DNA from 2 places in the Marinobacter salsuginis genome. Region 2 is predicted to be linked to the other one. Evidence: riboswitches for the same ligand, from Rfam matches in the RefSeq annotation. Region 2 holds a riboswitch; the other holds the start of a gene.
What was found. A riboswitch is a leader RNA that binds a small molecule or an ion and turns the genes downstream of it on or off. The one in region 2 is predicted to bind cobalamin.

Region 1 (4,422 bases), 330 kb from region 2:
AACGGAAACCGGATGCCTTCCCCCAGTCGCCATTGCAGTGCGACGTCAAAGAACGATCTCTCGATGTTGCGGTAGTGGACCACGGGAATACGACCGTTCAGGCAGGCAAACAGGTCCTTCAGGATATCTTTCATATCGGGTGCCTGGTCGATATCACTGTGGGTAATGCCGTGAATCGTGATTGAGGTCTGGTGCAACGGAAGCTTGGGCCGCACGATCCAGTGGCGGGCCTTTCCCAACTGGATGCCATCGAGGGTGAACGGCACCAGGCCGATACTGACAATCGAATGTTGACTGGCGTCCAGGCCGGTCGTCTCGAAATCGAGCGCGACAAAAGGCACGTCGGACATGGGCGTCTCCGGCGACACACATCCGCTTTCGTAAAAGGCTTTCAGAATCGGTGACTTGCTTTGCTCAGCCAGGGCTTCGAACTGCTCGGGCCATGGCAGGCGTGTAACAGAATTCCCGGCCTGCTCCTCACTAGACATTACGAGCCACCGTGGCGTGATACCGGAATTTCAGGAACTTCTGGGCACCGCTGACCACCTGGAAGGCGTCTTTCAGGTGGCTGCGCTCAAACGGTGAAAGGTCCTCGGGCCGAACGTTGTTGTCCGGCTGTCGGTCCGCCTCGATGGCCAGGGCCTGGTGCCGAATACGCACAATGGAGATGAACTCCAGAGCGTCCCGAAGGTTGCCCAGATCGTCCTCCAGCAGCAGCTTGGTGTTGCCGATGGCTTTCAGACGCTCGAACGAGTTCTGTGCGCGGGAGCCGCAGGCCAGGGCGTGAACCCGGATCAGGTCTGACAGGGGCGCCGTACCCCGACGTTTCAGGTTGAAGGTCTTCTGGTGCTTGCCATCTTCTTCCAGCACGAAAGTCCGGAAAAAGCCGATCGGGGGCGTGCGGTTCAGGGCATTGCGGGCCAGCATTGCCAGGAACCGCTGGCTGTTGCTGGCCTTTTCGGCCACCAGAGTTTTCAGTTGTTCGGCAAAGTCGGTTTCCCCGTAGATACCGTCCAGATCAAAGAAGATGTTGCTGTTTAACAAGGCTTCGGCCTTGGGGTTATCAATCCAGTCGGTGAAGTAGTCCTTCCAGACCCGCAGTGGCTGCCGCCATTTCTGGTTGGTGGCCATGATGTCGCCGGTGCAGTAGGTGTAGCCGCACTCCGCAAGGCCATCGCTGACAAATTTCGCCAGTGCCAGGAAGTACTCATCGTGCTCTTCCGGCACGAAGCTGTCGTCCAGAATCATGGCGTTATCCTGGTCGGTAACAACCAGCTGTTCGTCCCGCGCCATGGACCCCAGCGCCATAAAACAATAGGGCACGGGTGGCGGCCCGAGTTTCTCCTCGCCCAGGGCCAGCAGGCGCTGGGTAAAGCTGCGCCCGATCCCGGCCATGGCACTGCCAATCATGTGGGAGTTGGCGTCTTCGTTCACCATGCGTACAAAGCTGTCCCGCACATCCAGACTGATTTTCTTCAGGCCCTTCACATCCTGCTGGTGGTAGATGTTGCTGACCAGGTAAAGGCTGCTCTGGCTCTCGTACTTCACGATGTCAGACAGCGCAATGACGCCGCGAACCTCATCACCATCCATCACCGGCAGGTGGTGCACATTGTTGTGCAGCATGGTGAGCATGGCCTCGAAGATGAATATGTTCGAACGGATGGTGATCAGATCCTCCGACATGATCTCGCTGATAGGCGTTTCGGAGGCTAATGCCTCGCTGAGGGCCCGGGTGCGCAGGTCGCGGTCGGTGATGATGCCCTTGAGCAAGGGCTTGTCGCCCTCCTCGTCCATCAGCAGCAGTGCCGAGACGCCGTGCTCGGTCATAATCCGCGCTGCTTCCTGCAGTCGGACGGTGTGGGGGGCGGACACCGGCTCCCGGGAAATCAGCCGGGTGACCTTGGAGGTCATGAGCTGGTTGGATTTTTCCCGCCGGGATACAGCGGAGCGCAGGCGGCTTCGGTCCTCAATCTCAACGAAATCGGCAAAGTTGTCGTCGTTTTCCCAGAGGTACTGGAACGTATCGTAAGGAATCTTGTACAGCAGAACGTCTTCGAGGGCTTTGGCGGGAAAGCGAACTTTCCGGTTCATCAGCAGGCCAAACTGGCCGAAGACTTCACCCTCGCTGATCCGGTTGTAGAGTTCTCCGGTGCGCCGATAGATCTCTACTGCACCACTGCGTACGTAGAACAGCCAGCTGCTGGGATCACCCAGTTCCAGAATCTGGCTCCCGGCCTTGAAGTAAACAACCTCTATGTCGCCAACCACCCGGTCGAGCAGTTCCTCGGTCATCTCGTCGAACGGCGGGTATTGAGCCATGTGATTGCGGATGTCGACCAGCTCGGCCTGCATAAAACTCCCTGTTCTGGCGAAGAAAAAGTGATTGTCAGTCAAGGAATATAGCAGTGGCAGAAGCCTGCGACCATGTCGACCTTTGATGGATTTCATTGACCGGTTACCCCGGTGTTGCTAGCCTTGCCACACTTTTTTCAGGTGTCCGTCGCAAAGCGCGACGGATGAAACGGGAAATCGGTGAGCCTGGCACAGCCAGTGCAAGTCCGATGCTGCCCCCGCAACGGTAAGCAGGACAACGGCAATCTATGCGCCACTGTGTCGCCACGACATGGGAAGGTGATTGCCCGGGAACCCCAGGTTCCGCCTGCCAGCCCGGAGACCGGCCTGGAAAAACACCCGATGTTGCGGTGGGCAACCTGGGTGGGTGATATGCCGGTTCCGCTTTTCTGTTGCCAGTCTACCGCCTGCCCCTACTCCCTGTTCCGCAACGAAAACCAGATTTCCGTGCGGGTGCGCGCGGAGTGCGGAGCAAGCTCTATGTTCAGAATTCAATGCCCTGTTTTGTTGGCCGGCGTTTCCCTGGCCGCCCTGCCTCTGGCCGTTTCGGCCCAGTCTTCTCCAGAATCCGATGCCCTGGATCCGATCGTGGTTACCGCGACACTGGGCCCCAAGACCGTTGGCGAGAGCCTGTCTTCAGTGACGGTCATCGAGAAAGAGGATATTGATCGGCAACAGCCCGCGGAATTCCGCGACCTGTTGCGCGCCCAGCCGGGGATCAACGTGGTATCGGACGGCAGCTACGGCAAGACTACCAGCGTATTCCTGCGTGGCGCGGGCAGCTCGGGTACCGTGCTGCTTCTCGATGGTATCCGCCTGCGCTCTGCCTCCGCGGGTATCCCACCCTGGCAGTTTTTGCCTCCCGAATTGATGGAGCGGGTTGAGCTGGTGCGGGGCGCGAAGAGCTCCCTCTATGGTGCCGATGCGGTCGGTGGCGTCATCCAGGCGTTCACCCTGGAACCGGAGGCCGGGCGCCAGGGTTGGGGCGAGCTGAAAGGCGGTTCCCATGAAACCCGTGAGGTAACGGCCGGAATGGCTGGCCGGGAAGGCCGTTCGTCGTTCCTGGCCGGTGGCGTTTATTCGGATACCGATGGCACGAACTTGCGTGCTGGCGGCGAAGACAAAGGATTCCGGAACGCTGGGGGCCTGGCCAAATTGAGCCACAGCTTCGACCAGGGCGGCGGCGCAGGGCTGACGGTGTTCCAGTCTGAAGGTAATACCGAGTTTGAAGGCGGTGATACCGATTTCCTGATCCGTGCCATGGGGCTGCATCTGGAAGCGGTTGCCAGTGACTACTGGCGCACACGGATCCAGTTCTCGGAAGCCCGCGACGAACAGGATACCTTCGGAGCCAATCCCAGCACGTTCGACACCCTGTCTCGCTCCGCGCGCTGGGAAAACACCCTGACGGCCGGTGTTCATGAGCTGGTTCTGGGTACGGAGGTCATGCTTGACGAAGTCGATGGCACCAGCAACTTCACAGAGGACAGTCGGACCAACAGCGCGGTTTTCGGTCAGGGCCGTTTGAACTTTGATGCCACCGATCTGATGCTCAGTCTGCGTCTGGATGACAACGAGGCCTATGGCAAAGAGGAGACTGGCGGTGTGGCCTTTGGTCACCAGCTGGACCGCGCCCATCGCTTTCGCCTCAGCTATGCGACATCGTTCCGGGCACCCACCTTTAATGACCTTTACCTGACGGTGCCGTTCTACACCGGTAATCCTGAGCTCGATGCGGAAGAGGGGCAGATGGTCGAAGCCGGTTTCTCCGGGCGATATGACCAGTGGTACTGGGACATTGCGCTTTATCAGAACGACGTGAAAGACCTGATTACCTACGTGTCGGACCCGGTGACCTTTGAGGGCACCATGGAAAACGTCGAGACGGCAAGAATCCGTGGCGTTGAGGTTTCTTCCGGTATCGAGACGGCTGACTGGAATCTGGCGGCAGCAGTAACCTACGCGGATACCGAGAACCGCGATACCGGCGCCCGTTTACCACGCCGCGCGGAAAAGAACCTGCGTCTGGATATCGATCGCCTGTTCTCACAGTGGTCTGTGGGCGCC
Region 2 (4,422 bases):
ATCAAGAACGACGACAGTGCCGACGACGTGCGGGATGTCGATCTCAGCCAGGTGCACTTCCTGTCTGGCCCGATCGGCGTGGAGGGTGCCGAGCCCGGCGACCTGCTGGAAGTGGACATCCTCGACATCGGCACCTTCGAAGAAAGCCAGTGGGGCTTCAACGGGTTCTTCTCCAAGCAGAACGGTGGCGGCTTCCTGACCGAACACTTCCCGGAAGCCCAGAAATCCATCTGGGACTTCAACGGCATGTTCACCAAATCCCGCCACATTCCCAACGTGGAATTTGCCGGCCTGATTCACCCGGGCCTGATCGGCTGCCTGCCCTCCAGGGAGCTGCTGGAAACCTGGAACAAGCGGGAAGCTGGCCTGGTGGCCACCGATCCTGAGCGTGTGCCGGAACTGGCGACACTGCCCAACGGCGAGACCGCCCACATGGGCCAGATGACCGGTGAAGCGGCCAAAGCCGCCGGCGCTGAAGCCGCACGTACCGTGCCGCCCCGTGAGCACGGTGGTAACTGTGACATCAAAGACCTTTCCCGCGGTTCCAAGGTTTACTTCCCGGTTTACGTGGATGGTGCCGGCCTGTCCGTGGGCGACCTTCACTTCAGCCAGGGCGATGGCGAAATCACCTTCTGCGGCGCCATCGAGATGGCCGGCTGGATTCACCTGCGGGTTAACCTGATCAAGGACGGCGTGAAGAAATACGGCATCAAGAACCCGGTGTTCAAGCCCAGTCCGATCAAGCCCCGTTACGACGACTATGTGATCTTCGAAGGCATCTCCGTAGACGAAGACGGCGGCCAGCATTACCTGGACGTGCATGTGGCCTATCGCCAGGCCTGCCTGAACGCCATCGAGTACATGACCAAGTTCGGCTACACCAAGGCCCAGGCCTACGCGATTCTCGGTTGTGCACCGGTGGAAGGCCACATCAGCGGCGTGGTGGATATCCCCAATGCCTGCGCCACACTCTGGCTGCCCACGGGCATCTTTGACTTTGACATCAACCCGTCCGCTGAAGGCCCCCAGAAGAAAGTCAGCGGGGGCATGGACGTACCGTTGTCGAAAGATAAGGAGTAATCACCATGCCTGTGTATGACTACAAGTGCCGGGAGCACGGCCTGTTCAATACCCTGGCTACCATGGAGGATGCGGCCAAGCCGGCGGAATGTCCGACCTGCAAGGCGCTTTCGCCCAGGGTGATCGTGTTGCCATCGCATATTGCGGCCATGGACCCGGCTAAAAGGGCGGCTGAGGACCGGAACGAGCGGTCCCGACACGAACCGGTTTTTTCCACCGCGGACCGACGGGCCCACGATAAGGAGCACAGCCGGGCCTGCGGCTGCGGCTCCCCGAAACCCGGTAAGTCCATGCTGTTCTACACCGCTGATGGGAAGAAGATGTTTCCCTCCATGCGGCCCTGGATGATCAGCCACTGATTGGCTGAGTTGATACTGTCACGTGTTTGGCCCCCTCTCCGGGGCCTTTTTTTATTCTGCTGGTTGTTCCTTCTGGATATCGTGTATATAGTGTTTTTATCCTTGGTCAAATACCAGATGTAGTGATCAGTGCGTAACCAAATCGGTCAGCGCGTGATCGCCCCACACATTCTGGTATCGGGAATCCGGTGAGACTCCGGAACTGACGCGCAGCGGTATTGGGGAACAAGCACGGCATTAAGACACTGGTTGATACCGGGAAGTCGCCGAGCGAGGCCGAATCGAACGATTCACGCCCCTGAGTCCGAAGACCTGCCAGGGATACGGAGCTTCACGGCTCCTGACTGCACCTTCGCGACCCAGGGTGAGCAGACCGGTTATGCCCAGCCATTCCTATGGCGAGGTGTGCCCCTGCGTACGCGATGGTGAAAGGAATTCAACGCGTATTCAGGAGAACACACATGTCCGCCTCAGCCCTGGCCGAACCCCGGCCAACCTCGCACACCGATACCGAATCCCTCCAGGTCATCAAGCGCAACGGCACGCTCGTAGGCTTCGACCCGTCGAAGATCAGCATTGCCGTGACCAAAGCCTTCCTCGCCGTCGAGGGTTACAAGGCCGCCGGCTCCGCCCGAATCAACGATGCCGTACATCGGGTGACTGACCAGGTGATCCAGGCCATCGGTCGCCGCCTGAAAGCCGGTGGCAAGGTGCATATCGAAGACATCCAGGATCAGGTGGAACTGGCCCTGATGCGGGCGGAGGAACAGAAGGTGGCCCGCGCCTACGTACTGTACCGGGAAGAGCATGCCCGCGAGCGTGCCCGCCATGCCCCGGTTGAGGCGCACCCGCACCTGACCGTGAAAAAGACCAGCGGTGAAATCGCTCCCCTGGATCTGGGGCTGATGAAATTGCAGGTGGAGCAAGCCGCCACAGGGCTGGAGGGCATTGACGGCGATTCCCTGGTGGACGATGCCCTTACCAATCTCTATGACGGCATCGCCGAGGAAGACGTGCTGTCGGCCCTGATCATGACCGCCCGCAGCCGGATTGAGCGGGAGCCGGACTACAGTGCCGTCACCGCGCGCCTGCTCCTTGAGCAACTTCGTCTGGAGAATGCCGCCGCCCTGGGCCTGCCCATCAGTCTGCCATTGGCGGAGATTTATCCACAGGCCCTGAGTGCCTTTATCGAGGCAGGTATTCGTTATGAACTGCTGGATGAAGCCCTGGCCGCTTTCGACCTGGAGCGCCTGGGAGCCGCCCTGAAACCGGAGCGTGACCTGCAGTTCGGCTTCCTGGGCCTGCAAACCCTGTACGACCGTTACTTCCTACACTGGAACAAGGCCCGCCTCGAGTTGCCCCAGGTATTTTTCATGCGCGTTGCCATGGGCCTGGCCCTGCGCGAAGACGACCCGAATGCCCGCGCCATCGAGTTCTACAACCTGTTGTCGTCGTTCGACTACATGGCGTCCACGCCCACGCTGTTTAACAGCGGCACCCGCCACTCCCAGCTGTCGTCCTGTTACCTGACGACGGTGGGCGACGACCTTGAAGACATCTACGGCGCCATCCGCGACAACGCCATGCTGTCGAAATGGGCTGGCGGCCTGGGCAACGACTGGACACCGGTTCGGGCGCTGGGCTCCCACATCAAGGGCACCAACGGCCAGAGCCAGGGTGTGGTGCCTTTCCTGAAAGTGGTGAATGACACCGCGGTGGCGGTAAACCAGGGCGGCAAGCGCAAGGGCGCGGTTTGCGCCTACCTGGAAAGCTGGCACCTGGACATCGAGGAATTCTTGGAACTGCGCAAGAACACCGGCGACGAACGCCGCCGCACCCACGATATGAACACCGCCAACTGGGTGCCCGATCTGCTGATCGAGCGCATGCGCGAAGACCGTGACTGGACTCTATTCTCCCCCAGCGATGCGCCGGATCTGCACGACCTGTACGGCAACGCCTTCCGGGAACGCTACGAGCATTACGAGGCGCTGGCCGAGCAGGGCAAGATCAAGCTGTTCAAGAAGATCCCGGCCAAGCAGCTCTGGCGCAAGATGCTGACGGTTCTGTTCGAAACCGGCCACCCCTGGATTACCTTCAAGGACCCGTGCAACCTGCGTTCTCCCCAGCAGCACCGGGGCGTGGTGCACAGCTCTAACCTGTGCACCGAAATCACCCTGAACACCAGTGCCGACGAGATCGCTGTATGCAACCTCGGTTCCGTGAACCTGGCGGCTCACATCGCCAACGGCGAGCTGGATGTGCAGCGCCTGGAACAGACGGTAAACACCGCCGTGCGCATGCTCGATAACGTTATCGACATCAACTATTACGCCGTGCCCCAGGCCCGCAAATCCAACCTCAGGCATCGCCCGGTCGGCCTTGGCCTCATGGGTTTTCAGGACGCGCTCTATCAATTGGGCCTGCCGTATTCCAGCCCGGAAGCGGTTGAGTTTGCCGACGTTGCCATGGAGCAACTCAGCTACTTCGCCATCCGGGCGTCCGCCACGCTGGCGGGTGAGCGAGGCGCCTATGAAAGCTATGAGGGTTCACTCTGGCAGCAGGGCATCCTGCCGATCGACTCCATCAATCTGCTGAAGGAAAACCGCCGGGAAGGGGATCTGTCTGTGAACAGCAACGCCCGGCTGGACTGGTCGCCGGTGCGTGAACTGATCGCGAAAAACGGCATGCGCAACAGCAACGTCATGGCCATCGCCCCCACGGCGACGATTTCCAACATCGTGGGTGTGTCCCAGTCCATCGAACCGGCGTACCAGAACCTGTTCGTGAAATCGAATCTCTCCGGCGAGTTCACGGTAGTGAATCCGTCCCTGGTGCGGGATCTCAAGGCCGAAGGTCTGTGGGACAACGTGATGGTGAACGACCTCAAATACTTCGACGGCTCCGTTCAGCAAATCGACCGCATCCCGGCGGAACTCAAGGCCCGTTACGCCACCGCCTTCGAAATCGACGCAAGATGGCT

Region 1: linked by a shared signal. The riboswitch ahead of GJU83_RS10385 (TonB-dependent receptor plug domain-containing protein) and the one ahead of GJU83_RS08965 (ribonucleoside-diphosphate reductase subunit alpha) in region 2 are both predicted to bind cobalamin.

Annotation. Positions count from the first base shown of each region.
Region 1 covers NZ_BGZH01000001.1:2,290,725-2,295,146, forward strand. Annotated here, with positions in the region: gene GJU83_RS10375 (3'-5' exonuclease) at 1-488, opposite strand, end outside; gene GJU83_RS10380 (putative nucleotidyltransferase substrate binding domain-containing protein) at 481-2,355, opposite strand; cobalamin riboswitch at 2,478-2,700, shown strand; gene GJU83_RS10385 (TonB-dependent receptor plug domain-containing protein) at 2,836-4,422, shown strand, end outside.
Region 2 covers NZ_BGZH01000001.1:1,960,201-1,964,622, reverse strand. Annotated here, with positions in the region: gene fmdA (formamidase) at 1-1,080, shown strand, start outside; gene GJU83_RS08970 (zinc ribbon domain-containing protein) at 1,086-1,439, shown strand; cobalamin riboswitch at 1,595-1,773, shown strand; gene GJU83_RS08965 (ribonucleoside-diphosphate reductase subunit alpha) at 1,901-4,422, shown strand, end outside.